Regions from separate parts of the Pullulanibacillus sp. KACC 23026 genome, predicted to be linked through region 1. Evidence: riboswitches for the same ligand, from Rfam matches in the RefSeq annotation. Region 1 holds a riboswitch; each other region holds the start of a gene.
The links. A riboswitch is a leader RNA that binds a small molecule or an ion and turns the genes downstream of it on or off. The one in region 1 is predicted to bind thiamine pyrophosphate.

Region 1 (5,771 bases):
TCTGATTTAGTCCCCTCCTAGACAGTCCTTATAAAAAGGTCTGACTAAAGAAGGGAGATACAGATCTTCCAAGAATCAGCTGCCAGGTGTGACTAGATGGGCAAACTGATTGATTGTCGTTGTATATTTCACATAAATTCGAGGCAATAGGTAGTTCTCATCAGGTATCCAAAGTTTATGATAGAAACCTGGTAATGTTGTCAAACCGTAATTATAATAATGGGAGGCTTTTCTAATGACCTTCGCATTAAATAATCCGTAGGGATAAGCAATCGCGACAACGGGTTTGCCTGTTAGATTTTGGATGACTTGCTTGGATTTGCCTAACTCATAATCTAAATCCTTTGACCTTGCTAGATTAGGATGTGTGACGGTATGGGATTGGATCGAAAAGAAGGGCGATTTAGCCATTGACTGGATATCGGTTTGATTTAAATGGTTGTGTTTTCCTATATCACCGGAAATGACGAAGATCGTTGCTTTAGGCTCGAACTCATTCGATTTGACCTTATTAAAGATGGCCCACATTTTAGTATTGTCTTTATATCCATCGTCAAAGGTGATAAAGATAGGCTTTTTGACTAGGGAAGCCTTGCCCCAATCCTCAAAAGTCAAAGGGGTAAATCCATGCTGCTTTAAATAATTCATCTGAGCTTCAAAATTTTTAGGTGAAACATACAGAGCTTTCTCCCCGTGCCCCGGATAGGTACCCAGCAAGTGATAGACTAATATCGGGATGGGATGCCTGGAAAAGGGGGGCATGGAATGATTGAAGGAAAAAAGAAAGAAGCCGATGATCATGATCCTGAGTAACCATCTAACTGCCGTAATGGTCATCCTCCCCCTTTGTCGATAGTCTCTCTATTTGTAACCAAAAAAGCTAACCGATACTAATTATAATGGGATATGGATTAAAACTAAAGTCTATTTCACGAAAAAAATGAACACGCTTTCCTGTTTTCTCTAAGGAAAAAGAGATCAGTTATTGCTCAAGGTTCGTGAAAAGACAAAAAGACAGTATAGCCTAAGCTAACAAATTTAGCGAATTCATCGATTGTGACTCATTTCTAGATTAGAAGTGAACTTGTATTTCTCAAGAAATTAGACGAGCAGGAAGTGAGGAGATTTGGCAAATGAAAATAACTAAACTCGAGACCTATGTTGTACCACCCCGCTGGCTCTTTTTAAAGATAGAAACAGATGAAGGGATGACAGGATGGGGAGAACCTGTAATAGAGGGTAGAGTCGCAACCGTTGAAGCTGCTGTACGCGAGCTAAGTACATATTTAATTGATCAGGATCCCCTTCGTACTGAGGATCTATGGAATGTCATGTATCGAAGCGGCTTTTATCGCGGTGGTCCGATTCTCATGAGTGCGATCGCTGGTATTGACCAAGCTTTAAGGGATATTAAAGGCAAATATTATCATGCACCGGTCTATGAACTAATGGGTGGCGCCTGTCGTGACTCGATCCGTGTTTATTCATGGATTGGCGGTGACCGTCCGAGTGATGTAGGCAATTCGGCCAAAGAAGTTGTCGAGCAAGGATTTACAGCAATCAAAATGAATGCTACCGAAGAATTGCAGTATATTGATACCCATGAGAAAGTAGATCAAGTTCTAGAAAGAGTAGCAGCGATTCGCGAAGCGGTTGGAAACTATGTCGGAATTGGCATTGGCGTCATAAGGATGGCAGCATCGCGGAATGGTAAGCTATGTCCATCATTCTAAAGTATAAAAAATAACTAAATATTCTAACATCTGTCACATGCTTGTTCGCTCATTCATACACTAGTGGCAACATATATTAGATAAAAGGATATAAGGAGTGAGGCCGCTTGAAGTCCGATGAGTTGAAAAAGCTGGATGTCGCGATTGAGGAAATCACGGAGATTGCTGAGGGATTGGGCCTTGATTTTTATCCAATGAGGTATGAGATTTGCCCAGCTGAAGTTATTTATACATTTGGGGCCTATGGCATGCCGACCCGTTATTCACACTGGAGCTTTGGTAAAACCTATCATAAAATGAAGCTCCAATATGACCTCGGCATGAGTAAAATCTATGAGCTTGTCATTAATTCCAATCCTTGTTATGCCTTTCTACTGGATTCCAATAGTCTCATCCAAAATAAAATGATCGTTGCTCACGTACTTGCTCACTGTGATTTCTTTAAGAATAATGTTCGTTTCTCGAAAACGCGCCGAGATATGGTGGAAAGCATGGCGGCAACGGCAGAACGCATTAAAGCCTACGAGGAACGGTATGGGCGAGACGATGTCGAAGCCTTTATTGATGCCGTCTTATCGATTGAAGAACATGTGGATCCTACCCTGACAAGAGTCAGACGGGAAGAAGCGAAGGAGACGGATTCCTTGCGTTGGAAGCCCGCAAAGCCTCTTTCTGATTATGATGATCTTCTGAGACTCGACGCTAAGAAAGTATTGAAAAATCCTGAAACCAAAAAGAAATTCCCTGAAAAACCGGAAAAGGACTTGCTCTTATTTATAGAAGAGCATAGCCGTGAGTTGACCGACTGGCAGCGTGATATTCTCACTATGCTTCGTGAAGAAATGCTCTATTTCTGGCCGCAAATGGAAACCAAAATCATGAACGAAGGTTGGGCGTCCTACTGGCATGCGAGGATCATGCGGGAGATGGATCTTACAACGGAGGAAGCCATTGAATATGCCAAATTAAATGCCAGCGTCGTTCAGCCGTCACGCCGGCAGATTAATCCTTATTATTTAGGAATTAAAATCTTTGAAGATATCGAAGAGCGTTATGATAACCCGACGGAAGAGATGTTAAAACGCGGAGTAAAACCTGGATCTGGCCGAGAGAAAATCTTTGAAGTACGCGAAATTGAATCTGACCAATCCTTTATCCGAAATTATTTAACGAAGGAACTTGTCCAGCGTGAGGATCTCTTTTTATTTGAAAGAAAAGGGAATGAAGTAGTTGTTTCGAGCAAAGATTGGGAACAGGTTCGGGATGAACTGGTCGCGAGCCGTGTTAACGCCGGTTTCCCATACATTGAGGTAGAAGACGGGGATTATTTAAAAAATGGAGAGCTTTATTTAGCCCATCGCTATGAAGGTCAGGAGCTTGATATCAATTACTTGGAAAAGGTACTCATCCATGTTCACAAGCTTTGGGGCCGAACGGTTCATATTGAAACGATTATCGATGATAAAAAGACGCTCTTCTCGTGTGACGGGGCCAAGGTGCACCGGAAGCGGCTGGATTAAAAATATTATGATTAAGCAAGGATCAACAATGATTCTTGCTTTTCTTATGTGGTCATCATTTCCTCACTTTTGCAGTTATAATCCAGGACCGATTTCTTTTTTTATGCTGCTATGATTTTGAGGGTGTCCGACTGAAAAGTTGAACAATCCATTTGAGTGTTTAAGAGTAGATATTTTCGAAACCCTCTTTTCATTTTCTGAAATTAAGGTATACTGTAACTACAATTAAATAGCGAATAACTAGGGGAGTCCAATAAGCTGGGCTGAGAAAGAAACGCGATGAAGTTTCTTGACTCTTTGGACCTGATCTGGATCATGCCAGCGTAGGGAAGTTAGATGTTTTTAGAAATCAAAGTAGGTAACTTCTACATATTAGCTGGGTCCGTTTTATTTATGGACTCAGCTTTTTTCTTTGATTTTGACTACTCTGTATTGTCTGGGTCTCGTCTTTTAAAAATTTTAAAAGGGGAGATTTTTTTTATGTCACTAAATGAAAAAAGTATTTCGATTATGTCCCAGTTTCCAGGAAGTAAGAAGGTCTATGTAGAGGGCTCACGAACGGATATTAAGGTACCTATGCGGGAAATAGAATTAAGTCCTACAACAGGCAGCTTTGGAGAAGAAGAAAATGGGCCTGTCCGTGTTTATGATACAAGTGGGCCTTATACAGATCCTAATTATTCAATTGACATCAAAAAAGGCTTACCTCCAATTAGAAGCACTTGGATTAAGGAACGCGGAGATGTCGAGGAGTACTCGGGGCGCGATATCCTGCCTGAGGATAATGGGTATAGGGATGAAAAGGATCCAAGAGCAAACCATAACGTCTTTCCTGGATTAAAACGTGAGGTCCTCCGGGCAAAATCAGGAACAAATGTCACTCAACTTCATTATGCCAAAAAAGGAATCATTACTCCGGAAATGGAGTTTATAGCTATTCGCGAAAATATGACTCCTGATTTTGTTCGAGAAGAAGTGGCAAGAGGAAGGGCCATTATCCCTTCTAATATTAATCATCCAGAATCGGAGCCTATGATTATTGGTCGGAACTTCCATGTAAAGATTAACGCCAACATTGGAAACTCAGCTGTATCCTCTTCAATTTATGAGGAAGTCGAAAAAATGACATGGGCCACTCGCTGGGGTGCCGACACTATTATGGATCTTTCAACAGGCAAAAACATTCATACTACTAGAGAATGGATTATTCGTAATTCGGCTGTTCCGGTCGGGACTGTCCCTATTTATCAAGCTTTAGAAAAAGTAAAAGGGGTTGCTGAAGATCTGACTTGGGAAGTTTACCGTGATACGTTAATCGAACAAGCGGAACAGGGCGTTGATTACTTCACCATTCATGCAGGCGTGCTATTGCGGTATGTTCCGCTTACTGCCAATCGTGTAACGGGAATCGTCTCACGTGGAGGATCCATTATGGCTCAATGGTGTTTGTATCATCATCAGGAAAACTTTTTATATACTCATTTTGAAGAAATCTGTGACATTATGAAAACTTACGATATTTCATTTTCATTAGGTGACGGCTTACGTCCGGGTTCTATTGCAGATGCCAATGATGAAGCCCAATTTGCAGAACTTGAGACCCTTGGAGAGCTTACTCAAATCGCATGGGAACATGACGTTCAAGTTATGGTAGAAGGACCAGGACACGTGCCCATGCATCTTATTAAAGAAAATATGGATAAACAGCTGGAGGTTTGTAAAGAAGCCCCTTTTTACACACTTGGACCGCTTGCAACCGATATTGCCCCTGGGTATGACCATATCACCTCTGCAATCGGTGCCGCTATGATTGGCTGGTATGGAACGGCCATGCTTTGTTATGTGACACCTAAAGAGCATCTAGGGCTGCCTAATCGGGATGATGTTCGCGAAGGGGTGATCACCTATAAAATTGCGGCCCATGCTGCTGACTTAGCAAAGGGACATCCAGGTGCACAAAAAAGAGATGACGCCTTGTCTAAAGCCCGTTTTGAATTCAGATGGCGCGATCAATTTCATTTATCATTAGATCCTGAACGGGCGATCGACTATCATGATGAAACCTTGCCAGCTGAAGGAGCAAAAACAGCTCATTTTTGTTCCATGTGCGGTCCGAAATTTTGCAGTATGAGGATCTCACATGATATCCGCAAATTTGCAAAAGAAAAGAACCTAGATACACAGAAAGTCATTGAACAAGGGATGAGAGAAAAAGCTAATGAATTTAGGAGTTCTGGCGGAGGTATTTATCAATAAATCAGTTTGATGTTCCTTTTTGAAAATCACATATAACATATGCCCTCAAGGTTTGCCTATCATTACTCCAAATCTCACTTACCGTTCAACCATTTTTAGAGGCTATGGCCGTGCCCGCGGAGAGCAACGTATTTTTGACGAAGCGTTTCATAAATGACTTAACTTTTAAATGAAAAACCGAACCCATCACGTTAAAAGATGTGAATAAGTTCGGTTTTTTCTATTCGTAAACGGCTTCTGTCCCGGCCTCTTTTTAAAAACC
Region 2 (5,771 bases), 1.4 Mb from region 1:
AGAAACCAAATCAATGAAAAGGATTTAAAAGTGGTTTGATTATCGCTTTTAAAAATAAATTAAAGGGGTCTTATATAATGAAAAAGAAATTAAGCCTTATATTAGTTGCAGCATTAACAGCAGTTATGGTAACAGCATGTGGAAGCAGTTCATCTCAAAATAGCAGTTCAAGTTCCGATTCAAGTTCTAAATCGAACTCCAGTAGTCAAAAAACAGTCGGTCTTGCTGTCTCGACATTGAATAATCCATTTTTCGTTTCAATGCGCGATGGAGCTAAGAGTGAGGCAGATAAGAAGGGGATTCATCTTATTGTCGATAATGCAAATAATGATCAATCGACACAATTAAACCAAGTTCAAGATTTGATCCAGCAAAAAGTTGGTGCCATTTTACTTAATCCAGTTGACAGCCAAGGGTTGGCTCAAGCTGTTAAAATGGCTAATCAAGCCAATATTCCAGTTATTACACTCGATCGAAGTGTATCAAGCGGTAAAGTGACAACATTTATTGCTTCTGATAGTGTTAAGGCAGGAAAAATGGCAGCCGATCAAATTATTAAAGCATTAAATGGCAAAGGTAAAGTGGTAGAACTTCAAGGCGAGATCGGAGCTTCTTCTGAAAGAGATCGGGAAAAGGGCTTTGATAATGAAATTAAAACAGCATCAGGCATTCAAGTTGTTTCAAAACAATCGGCAGACTTTGATCGCAGTAAAGCACTAAATGTTATGGAAAATATTCTGCAAGCACATCCTGATGTTAATGCTGTATTTGCTCAAAACGATGAAATGGCATTAGGGGCATTAAAAGCTATTCAACAATCCAATAAGAAGAACGTAAAAATTGTAGGAATTGATGGAGAAGGCGAAGCCATTAAAAATGTAAATAATGGTTCGATGTATGCGGATATTGCTCAACAACCAAGTGTTGAAGGACAATTAGGCGTCGATAAGGCTCTTGACTTATTTAATGGCAAGAAACTCGATTCAACCGTTCCAGTTCCTCTTAAACTCGTTACAAAAGGCAGTTCTTTTAAAGGATTTTAAGGATGAATAGAATGAAAAAAACAGTTGTAATCGGAAGTATCAACATGGACTTAGTGAATAAAGTGCATGCCCATCCGCTTCCAGGTGAAACCATTCTTGGGTTGAATCTTGAGTATAGTCCTGGAGGAAAAGGAGCCAATCAAGCGGTTGCGACGGCTCGTGCTGGAAGTGACGTAACCATGCTTGGAGCAGTAGGGAATGACGAGTTCTCAAGGCGACTATTAGAGAACTTATCACGTAACCATGTCAACACGTCATTTGTTAAAACGACAGATGGCCCGACAAGTTTAGCGATCATTACGGTAGATGATCGTGGAGAAAATTCGATTATTGTTACGCCTGGAGCCAATCAAACCTTTTCTGAACACGATTTAATCCAGACTTTTGATGAAAAGGCTTTTGAAGACGTTCATTCCATTATTTTGCAAAATGAAATTCCATTAACGACAACATTGAAAGCAATTGAAATGGCCAATAGGAAAGGTATTCAGGTGATCTTTAATCCGGCACCCATTTCAAATATAGGATTAGAACACCTTGAACAAGTCGATGTTGTTATTCTTAATGAGACTGAGGCTCAAACTTTAACGGGGATGGATCTGGTCTACGATTTTAATAAAGAAAACGTACAAGAAGCTTTCCGTATGCTATTAAGATCTGGACCAAAGGCAGTGATTATTACATTAGGTGAACACGGTTCAATTTATGGGACTTATCAGACTGTTGAGGGTGGCCAAAATGAAGATCCTTCGTTCTTGCTCTGCCAAGATGGTTTGACCCTTATTAAAGAAGATGCTTTTAAAGTTAAGACGGTTGATACCACAGCGGCGGGAGATACTTTTGTAGGTGCCTTTTCTACAATGTATGAAACCCCTTCGGATGCAAAAGAAGCCCTTCGATTTGCAACAGCGGCTTCAGCGTTGGCGGTTACAAAAGAAGGGGCACAAGAATCAACCCCATACAAGGATGAGATATTAAAATTTTTAAGTGAACAACAGAGATAAAAGAAATATAGCAGTATGACATGTGCTCCCTTTTGGAATCCAGATCATCAACGTCTGGTGACTAAAAGGGATTTTTTTAGCCATTTACTGAGACACATGGCACCGTCAGCGAGCGCGAGCATATCCAATAAAATACGAGCAAGTCATAAATTCTGAAGTCATTGAGTAATCCTTATTAATGACTTGGTTAATTGGAGTGTTACAGTTCTCCTTCTTTTATGAGTGAAATGGCACCCTTTTACTAATTTTCAAAATAACTCTTCCCTCTCGAGTGGATTTGATTTACAATTAAATTAACTGAATAAGTTATTAACTAGGGGAGTCCAATAAGCTGGGCTGAGAAAGAAACGCGATGAAGTTTCTTGACTCTTTGGACCTGATCTGGATCATGCCAGCGTAGGGAAGTTAGTTAAGTAAAAGTCAAAGTTGCCATCGACTTCTTACATTTCAAGCTGGGTCCATTTATTTATGGATTCAGCTTTTTTACTTTGATTATCCACTACACGGTCAGTGACCGATCTCGTCTTCAAAAAAAGAAAGGAGGGATTTTTTTGATTGAGGAAAACCGATCGATTCAATCAGCAACGGGTCGAGCCGTTAGTCCTTCCCTATCCCTCACCCCAAATTAGGTCATCCTATCATGTCGAGATTAAAACCAATCGCCTGCTTCGTCAAATGGGAAGGGGGACATCCATGACAAAAGAGTTACACGCGATTACAAATGGTAAGTTGAATTTAGATGAGGTCACCTCAATCGCCCGGGACATCACGCCCTTTATCACATCGCTCCATATTCGAGAAAAGGATCGTTCTGAAGACGAAATAAGGCACTGGGTTGAGCACCTTCTACATCATGGTATTCCAAGGGAAAAGCTCATTCTTAATCGCCATTTTCAAATGGCGGGCGAGTATAGGCTCGGAGGCGTCCAGCTTCCCGCAAACTTTGCCCACAACCCATTGGATATTAAGAGGGCGTTCCCTTTCTTAAAAATAGGGGCTTCTGTACATAACTTATCTGAAGCCCTTTTCTATCAAAAAAGCGGAGCGGATTTCTTGTTGTTTGGAAATATCTATGAAACCACGTGTAAACCGGGCCTTAAGGGGAGAGGAATCTCTCAGTTGGAGGAGCTCGTGCATGCCGTGACCATCCCTGTCATCGCATTAGGGGGAATACGACTTGAGCATGTTCCAGAACTCATTGAATTAAACATCTCTGGAATAGCGGTTATGTCAGGTGTCATGGGAGCTCAGGATCCCGTGAAAGCTGTTCATCTTTACCAAGAAAAGTTAAAGGAAAGGAGTCGATTCAATGATACCAGAACCATTTGATTCGATTATTATCGGTGGTGGCGTGAATGGCTGTTCGATAGCCTATCATTTGGCAAAGCAAGGGAAAAAGGTATTGCTTTTGGAAAAAAACAAAATTGGGTCCGAAGCGTCGAGTGCAGCCGCTGGAATGCTTGGTGTGCAGGCGGAATTAGACGATCCGAATTCTCTTTTTGAACTCGCCAAGAAAAGCCGCGCCCTGTTTCCTGCCATTGCCTCCGAGATCCGAGAGGTCACGCATATAGATATTGAATTGATATGGAATGGTCAATTAAAGATCGCTGAAACGCGTGAACAAGTCATCCATTATAAGAAAATCGCAGACTGGCAAACGTCTATTGGAGAAAAGGCAGTTTGGCTAGAGCCTGAAGAGGTCTTAGAGCTCGAACCCTCGCTTTCTAACAACATTCACGGAGCGCTCTATTTTCCAGAGGAAGGACATGTATCGGCTCCTCAGCTCACACAAGGCTTTGCTAAAGCCGCCGCTGCTTTTGGGGCGGTCATCCGAGAATTTTGCGAGGTGCAAACCTTGCTTATTCAAGACGGAACTGTAAATGGCGTCCGGACTCCAACAGGTGATTTTTATGGTCAATCCATTGTAGTAGCAACAGGGGCGTGGAGTAGGAAATGGTTACCAGAGGGAATGAATGAGAAGAACGCTTATTTTCCTGTTAAGGGAGAAGCCTTTTCTGTTCAAACAAATGTCCCGCTTCTTAAACGGACGGTCTTTACAAAAGGGTGCTATATGGTCCCTAAAAAAGGGGGCGAACTGATCATAGGAGCCACTATGGAGCCGCATACGTTTGATAAATCGGTATCGGTTGAAGGCCTTTCGCAGCTTATGAATAAAGTGAAAACACTTCTCCCATTAATTGGGACGGCCACATTGGATCGCTTTTGGTCAGGTATACGACCGATGACCCCGGATGGTTATCCTTATTTAGGGGAACATCCTGAGTTAAACCACTTATTTTTTGCGGTCGGGCATTCCAGAAACGGCATTTTACTAAGTCCTATTACGGGAAAAAGTATGGCTGATTTAATACTTGGAAATACGCCGTCAGTTGATTTAACTGATTTTAAATTAACCCGCAATAAAAGTCAGGAGGTTATCCTTTGAAATTAACCATTAATGGAAGACTATTAGCCTTGCCGGAAACGGTTTCCAAAGTCTCTGATTTACTAAGTCACTTAGGCCTTGAGAACAAAGTCACGGTTGTTGAAGTTAACCATGAAATTATTGAAAAGGGAAAGCAAGCCGAACAAAACTTAACCGATGGTGATCGTGTTGAAATTGTTCATTTTGTAGGAGGCGGTTGAACATGCTAAAGATAGCAAACTATCAGTTCCAATCTCGTTTATTACTGGGTACCGGAAAATATTCTGATTTTCATCTCCAAAAAGAAGCGGTGAACATTTCTGAAACGGAGATCTTAACGTTCGCGGTCAGGCGTATGAATATTTTTGAAGCGAACCAACCTAATTTTCTTGAAATGATCGATCTTGACAACTATAAGCTCCTCCCAAATACGGCGGGGGCAGCGACCGCCGAGGAAGCGGTGAGAATTGCCAAGCTCGCCAAGGCGTCTGGGTTGTGTGATATGGTTAAGGTTGAGGTGATTGGGGATTCAAAGACATTATTGCCCGATCCTATTGAAACATATAAAGCTTGTCAAATGCTACTAGATGAAGGATTTATTGTCCTTCCTTATATATCGGATGATGTGGTCCTTGCTAGAAGACTTCAAGCTCTTGGCGTTCATGCGGTGATGCCAGGTGCGTCACCAATTGGGTCCGGTCAAGGAATCTTGAACCCCACTAACCTCTCTTTTATTATCGAACAAGCCGAAGTCCCTGTGATTGTGGATGCAGGAATAGGTTCACCCGCAGATGCGGCACGGGCAATGGAGCTTGGGGCAGATGGCGTGCTATTAAATACAGCAGTTTCTGGTGCCAAAGATCCTGTGAAGATGGCACTGGCGATGAAGCTGGCCATTGAGGCGGGGCGGTATGGATTTGAAGCTGGACGGATTCCAAAGAAGAAATTCGCAAGTGCAAGCAGTCCAACTGAGGGGTTGAGTCCTCTTTGATGAATGATCGCTATTCTAGGCAAACCCTTTTTGCTCCTATTGGAGAAAAGGGCCAAGAGAAACTTAAGCAAGCTCATGTTTTAGTCGTAGGGGCAGGGGCTTTAGGCACCCATCTTTCGGAAGGACTGGTTCGCGCAGGGCTAGGCAAACTCACGATAATCGATCGAGATTATGTCGAGTGGAGTAATCTTCAAAGACAACACTTATATACAGAAGAAGATGCGAGGATCCAAATGCCAAAAGCGATTGCGGCTGAAAAACGCTTGAAACAGCTTAATTCCGATGTTTCTGTACGAGGGATCGTGGCA
Region 3 (5,771 bases), 2.0 Mb from region 1:
ACCATAGGCCTTATCTTTTCAACCGTTGTATTAGACCCATAAACAATAATGGCTTCTGCCGCTTCAATAGAAGGTAATTCAAGCTCCTCTGTTCCTCCTTTCCATGGCAGAATGGCAAGCGTTTCTGCGAGGCGTTCATCGACTTCTGCTAAGGACTGTCCAAAAAGCACGGCCATTAACGGCTCACTTGATGAGGTTTTACCCAGATTAGCTGATTTAACAAGTAATCCCATGATTAAACTCCAAAGCTGAACCCCTGGAACATTTCCAGAAAAAACATGAAAAATAAGGCTTGGCCCGAATGCCATGCTCATCCCACCCGTTTTTCGAGGACGGAATTCATCTAAAATCGTTGCTTGATCCAATTCTTCATCAATGAAACGCAAAAGCTCTTTTTTACGAAAGTTTCTCATGTATTGTTTAAGTTCAAGGCGAATCATTTCAGCATCATAGCCTGTTAAAGGAGGTAACAGCAACTCAGCTAACTGACGTAAAGGATAGTGTGGATTCAGCCATTTTTGAACAGCCTGATCGATTTTATCAACAATTTCGTTTATGGATAGTTTCATGAGATAGTAGTCTCGTGAAGACTTTATGGTATCCGTTATTTCTTTTATTAAGTTTTCTGTTAAAACAGGAGTAAGAAGCCTGTAAAAACCCTTTTTCGTTTCGATGATTCGTTCTTCAAATTCTTCAATATTAATAGAAGCTGGAAGTTTAAAAAGTTCAATAGTTTTTTCTTGACCTAGATGATTCACCTGATACCCCCTTTTTAGTAAAAAAGGGGTCAGCCCCCTCATTTGTTTGCTTGCAGCAATTGATCAACTGCAATGGAGCACCCTCTTGCCTCTGACCCCTCCACTCTTCCAAGAAGAACGAAACCATTATCCGTCTGGTAACCGAGATCTTCCGTTAGAATGGCTAGACAAGAATTCCAATTTGCCAAATCGAAATGAGCAAGAACACCCTTTTGACCTTTTTCAACGGGTTCTAATTTATTAGGATCCAAGACTAGGGTACGAAACCACGCTGGCCCTGCCTTATCCCTGATACTTTGACCCGACAATAGATTCGTACGGATAGTCTGGTCATAAGCCTGAGAACACAATTCCGTCATGCCGTACATATTAATGCACCATTCACGAGGAACATCAAAAAAGGAATGGAAGTCCTCATAAAGCTGTTCCATTTCAACTTCACGAGACTGACCTTTAAAGCCACCTGTATCAAAAATCCGACTCTTAATAGGTAAAGAGAATTTCAAGCCGTGAGCCCGGCAATAATCAAGAATGTGAACATAAGAAAAAGTCGCTCCAATCAATAGAACAGGATCTTTGCTTTCCTCAGAAGCTCGCAAAGCAGAAACAAACCCTTCCATATCTAACCCGTTTTCATTAAAGAAAAATTGACTTTTTCCAGTTCCAAAATACTCAACAGATTTGGATAAATATCTTGAAAGCGAAGAATGTTGATTCCTATCAGCAGCTGGAGATAAAACAAAAGTTGTTATTTTTTCCCTGTCAGGTAAGACAAATTGTTTATAAGGCCCTTTCATTGAAGCATCCCATGTTGTAAACCGTGGATGATAATGACAGCCTTTTTTCTCAGGGTTGGTCGTCCCACTTGTCATAAAGACGCCCTCTGCTGCTTCAACCGGCTCACAGGTTAAGGTCAACTCCTTGAAACCCTGAATCGGCATAGGCGGAATATCCAGCCATCGCTTCACGGTTAAAGGTGTTCGTCTCTTTGATTGACAGAACTTCTTATAAGGGAGATTATGCTTGAACTGAAATTTAAACATATCTAAAGCCAAACGATTAAACGCCGTCTCGTAAGTTTCACTTTGATTAGAATTCCAATCATTATAAGTCTGAATAAAGTTTAAAAGCTTATCAGTTAGTGTTAGGCTTTCTTCTCTCAAGTTGTCTCCTTCTTTCCAAACCAGCCAGGCACTGTTATTAAAATAAACTGTAAAAGAAACGCTGTAATCGTTCCGACCAGTACACTATTTGATAAAAAGGTGCCAATAGGACCTTTTACACCTGAAAAATAACTAGGCAAGGCAATCGCAAGTAAAATGGACAGTCCCGCAATCGTAAAATTGACGTCTGACCGTTCCATTTTAGTTAAAATTGAAATCCCCGTAAAAATTAAGGAAGCGGCAGCGGGTAAGAAAATCCCCCCAACAACGGGGTCTGGGGTGAGCGCAAGAATAGCTCCTGCCTTTGGAACAAAACCCAGTATGAGAAAGATAATCCCAGCTACAATAACCGGAAAACGAGACGCAACACCCGTTAACCGAAGTAATCCCACATTTTGGCCATAAGCCGTTGTTGGAAACCCGCCAATTAAGGTGGAAATGATTGAACCGATTGATTCTCCCGCAAATCCATTGCGAATCCGCCTCGAATCGAGGTTGACCTGAATCATCTCAGCTCCCGCTTGATAGACTCCCATGGCTTCAATGACCGCGACAATATAGGCCACAAAAAACATAACAAATGAATCCCACTTAAACGTTAAATGACCATATGGTAAAAAGTGAGGAAGACCAAACCACGCTTTTGTTCCGATTTGAGAGAAATGAGTTTGACCTAAGAGAGTTGCGATGATATCTCCTGCTATAAGTGCGATTAGAAAAGCGAATGATCGCCATTTTTTTCGGCCAAAAGTCGAAAGGAAGAGAACGATTAGGGTGGTCGGAATCGACATCGATAAAGTCGTGACCGTCGCAAAGGTTGGTGACCCTGAAGCCCCTCCTAAGAATTCGGATAATGTAAATCCTGATAAAGCGACACCAACAACAAATATAACCGTCCCAGAGATAACGGGCGTAAACAACACTCTTAGTCTTCCAATTAATCCCGTTATTGATAGGATAAAGACAATAATGGCACTTAATAAGATTCCGCCACCCGCAGCGGCCAGGCCATTTGCTTTTCCAGCTGAGATCATGAGTGAATCAAAGGCGGCAGACGGCCCCTGAACAATTGGCAGTCGCACCAGTTTCGTTGCTTGGATCAAGGTCACGAAGCCTGCTGCAAGAAAAATGGCATTGACTATATTTGACGCGAGTGCAAGCGGCATCCCCACCATGGCCGCGACAAAAATAGGATCCAACCAGACGTTTGAAACAAAAACATGCTGTAAGCCGTATAAAAAGGACTGTAAAGGCGGCAGTTTTTCATCATACCCCACCGTTAAATGCGTCTGATTACTCGATTGTTGTTCTATTTCCATCTTATTTCCTCCATAACATTCTTTCATTTTCCATGGAGAAATAATAAAAAGACACTTGCTTATAAGAAATTCTTCCTCATACGATTGGCTCTGTTAATGGACAATGTTGATTTTCTCTTATTTTTTCATTCAGCGAAAATACGAGATTCGTAGCTTTTTACCTTTTTTGAAAGGGCAGACTTAACCTTACAGAGCGACTATTTAAAAGATGAAAGTTACTTTCTTATTAGAATGTCATTATTATTTCCCTACGCTGGTATTACCCAGATCAGGTTGTGTTGGTCGACCACTCTAGTGATCCTCTCAGCCTGTTTCAACAAGCTCCCAATTTCGGCTACTTTTTTTATTTAATCTGGTGAACAGCTTTTTTTAATTCATTCGTCGTTTGGACAACGTGTTCAGCCTGACTAATAGCGGTGATGACGGACACACCATCCGCTCCCTCTTCTATGACGTCAGAAGCATTCGCCGGGTTAATCCCTCCGATTCCGACAATGGGAAAAGAAATCCCTTTTTGTCGTAACGTTTGGACTAGCTCCATTCCTCGTGCAGGTTTGGCATCTTCTTTCGTCGTTGTCGGGTAAATGGGCCCTACACCTAGATAGTCTGCCCCTTCTTGAATGGCAGACAGTGCTTCCTCCACCGTATGAGCGGATATGCCGACAAGCTTTTCTTCACCGAGTCGTTGACGGACGTCTCGTGCGGGTGCATCCTCTTGACCTATGTGAACACCATCTGCATCCAGTTCAAGTGCCAGATCCAAATCATCATTGACAATAAAAGGAATCTGATGCTGTTTGCAGATCGCTTGCAGGTCTTTGGCGAGTTGTCGTTTCGCCTCACCTTCTAGTGATCCAGTCCCTTTTTCGCGAAATTGAAAAAGCGTGATCCCGCCTTGAATCGCTTCTTTTAAAATATCACGAGGATCGCGGTTGCAATTCGGACTTCCCATTATAAAATAGACGTTTAATAGCTCCTTGATCGCTTCTGGAGAACGTTTAGCCATCGATCTCACTCCCTGCAAATTGATTGTAAGCCCAATGATTGGTTGGGCCATGACCGTGTCCCAGTCCCAGATCATATTGGATCGCACATTGAATAAACGACTTGGCGACCTGAACCGCTTGCTTAACTGTTTTGCCTTTTGCAAGCTCTGCGGTTAGGGCTGCTGAAAAGGTACACCCGGTGCCATGTGTGTTGACTGTCTGGATTCTTTGTGAGTTGAAATAATCAAAGTTGTGTCCGTCATATAAAACATCGACAACTTCGTCTGCTTCAGTGTCATGTCCACCTTTTACAACAACATAGGCTGCCCCTAAGTCATGTAAACGTTTGGCTGCTTCGCATTTGTCTTGAGGTGTACGGATAGTTATTTCTGCCAACACTTCAGCTTCGGGAATATTAGGGGTTATGACAGTCGCTAAAGGCAGAAGTTCCTTTTTCAGGGCATGAACCGCTTCTTGCTGAAGCAATGATGCCCCTCCTTTTGCAATCATCACGGGATCCATAACCAGATTTTCCCATTTAAAAGAGCGAATGTATTCAGACACGGCCATAATAATTTCTGGGCTGAACAACATCCCTGTTTTTAAAGCATCCGGCGGCAAATCCTCGCCAATTGATTGGAGTTGTTCGACTACCCCTATTGTCGGTACGGGATAGACCCCTTGCACTCCCGTTGTGTTTTGTGCGGTGACCGCGGTGATGGCAGACATCCCATAGACACCCAGCTCTTGGAAGGTTTTAAGATCAGCTTGTATCCCCGCCCCCCCTCCACTATCTGATCCGGCGATTGTCAATGCTTTATAGGTTTTCACGTAAGACTTTCCTCCTTTTTACGCCTTAAGTTGTTCCAGTCGTCCGTTCTGAATAATGTCATTTGGTGAGACGAGAGCAAGTTGATTGAGCAATTCTATTTGAAAACGCCCTGGACCTTCCTCACCAGATTTAGCATAGGCTAGCTCTGCTGCCACGCCATAGACTGTAAGAGCAGAAGCGGCTGCCTTTAGAGGATCCGATTCAACAGCTGCGAAAGCACCGATAACGGATGTCAACAAACACCCTGTGCCCGTGACTTTAGTTAACAGCGGATGACCATTTGTGCAGACATAGGTTACATTGCCATCTGTTACGACATCTTCAGGACCTGTTATGGTGACAACTGTGTTTAATTTTTTTGCCGCACGATATGCCAGTTCTCTTACGTTCCCGTTGCCCTCACTCGAATCAACGCCTTTAATGGCCCAGGCTTCTCCAACCACATTGGCCAGTTCTGCCGCATTTCCGCGAATTAAAGTCATATTTATGGATTCAACCAGTTGACGAGCGGTTTCTGTCCGATAAGGAGTGGCACCTGCTCCAACAGGATCAAAAATAACGGGCACACCCTTCTCATTAGCGGATTGGCCCGCAATTAGCATCGCCTCCACCACATCCTCATTTAGAGTACCTATGTTTAGCACAAGAGCACCTGCTATTTTGGCCATGTCAGCGACTTCTTTTCTCGAATAAGCCATAACGGGTGAGGCGCC

Region 2: another riboswitch for thiamine pyrophosphate. It lies ahead of PU629_RS02890 (thiamine phosphate synthase); the one in region 1 lies ahead of thiC (phosphomethylpyrimidine synthase ThiC).
Region 3: another riboswitch for thiamine pyrophosphate. It lies ahead of PU629_RS09870 (solute carrier family 23 protein); the one in region 1 lies ahead of thiC (phosphomethylpyrimidine synthase ThiC).

Annotation. Positions count from the first base shown of each region.
Region 1 is NZ_CP119107.1:4,049,573-4,055,343, reverse strand. Features, by position in the region: gene PU629_RS18785 (polysaccharide deacetylase family protein) at 76-837, opposite strand; partial or broken gene dgoD (galactonate dehydratase) at 1,134-1,679, shown strand; gene PU629_RS18775 (SpoVR family protein) at 1,841-3,253, shown strand; TPP riboswitch at 3,486-3,600, shown strand; gene thiC (phosphomethylpyrimidine synthase ThiC) at 3,734-5,509, shown strand.
Region 2 is NZ_CP119107.1:652,754-658,524, forward strand. Features, by position in the region: gene PU629_RS02875 (ABC transporter permease) at 1-17, shown strand, start outside; gene PU629_RS02880 (D-ribose ABC transporter substrate-binding protein) at 78-1,043, shown strand; gene PU629_RS02885 (ribokinase) at 1,055-2,047, shown strand; TPP riboswitch at 2,353-2,467, shown strand; gene PU629_RS02890 (thiamine phosphate synthase) at 2,741-3,376, shown strand; gene thiO (glycine oxidase ThiO) at 3,357-4,493, shown strand; gene thiS (sulfur carrier protein ThiS) at 4,490-4,693, shown strand; gene PU629_RS02905 (thiazole synthase) at 4,696-5,463, shown strand; gene PU629_RS02910 (thiazole biosynthesis adenylyltransferase ThiF) at 5,463-5,771, shown strand, end outside.
Region 3 is NZ_CP119107.1:2,093,739-2,099,509, reverse strand. Features, by position in the region: gene PU629_RS09880 (acyl-CoA reductase) at 1-758, opposite strand, end outside; gene PU629_RS09875 (LuxE/PaaK family acyltransferase) at 797-1,921, opposite strand; gene PU629_RS09870 (solute carrier family 23 protein) at 1,918-3,240, opposite strand; TPP riboswitch at 3,469-3,578, opposite strand; gene thiE (thiamine phosphate synthase) at 3,584-4,246, opposite strand; gene thiD (bifunctional hydroxymethylpyrimidine kinase/phosphomethylpyrimidine kinase) at 4,239-5,057, opposite strand; gene thiM (hydroxyethylthiazole kinase) at 5,076-5,771, opposite strand, start outside.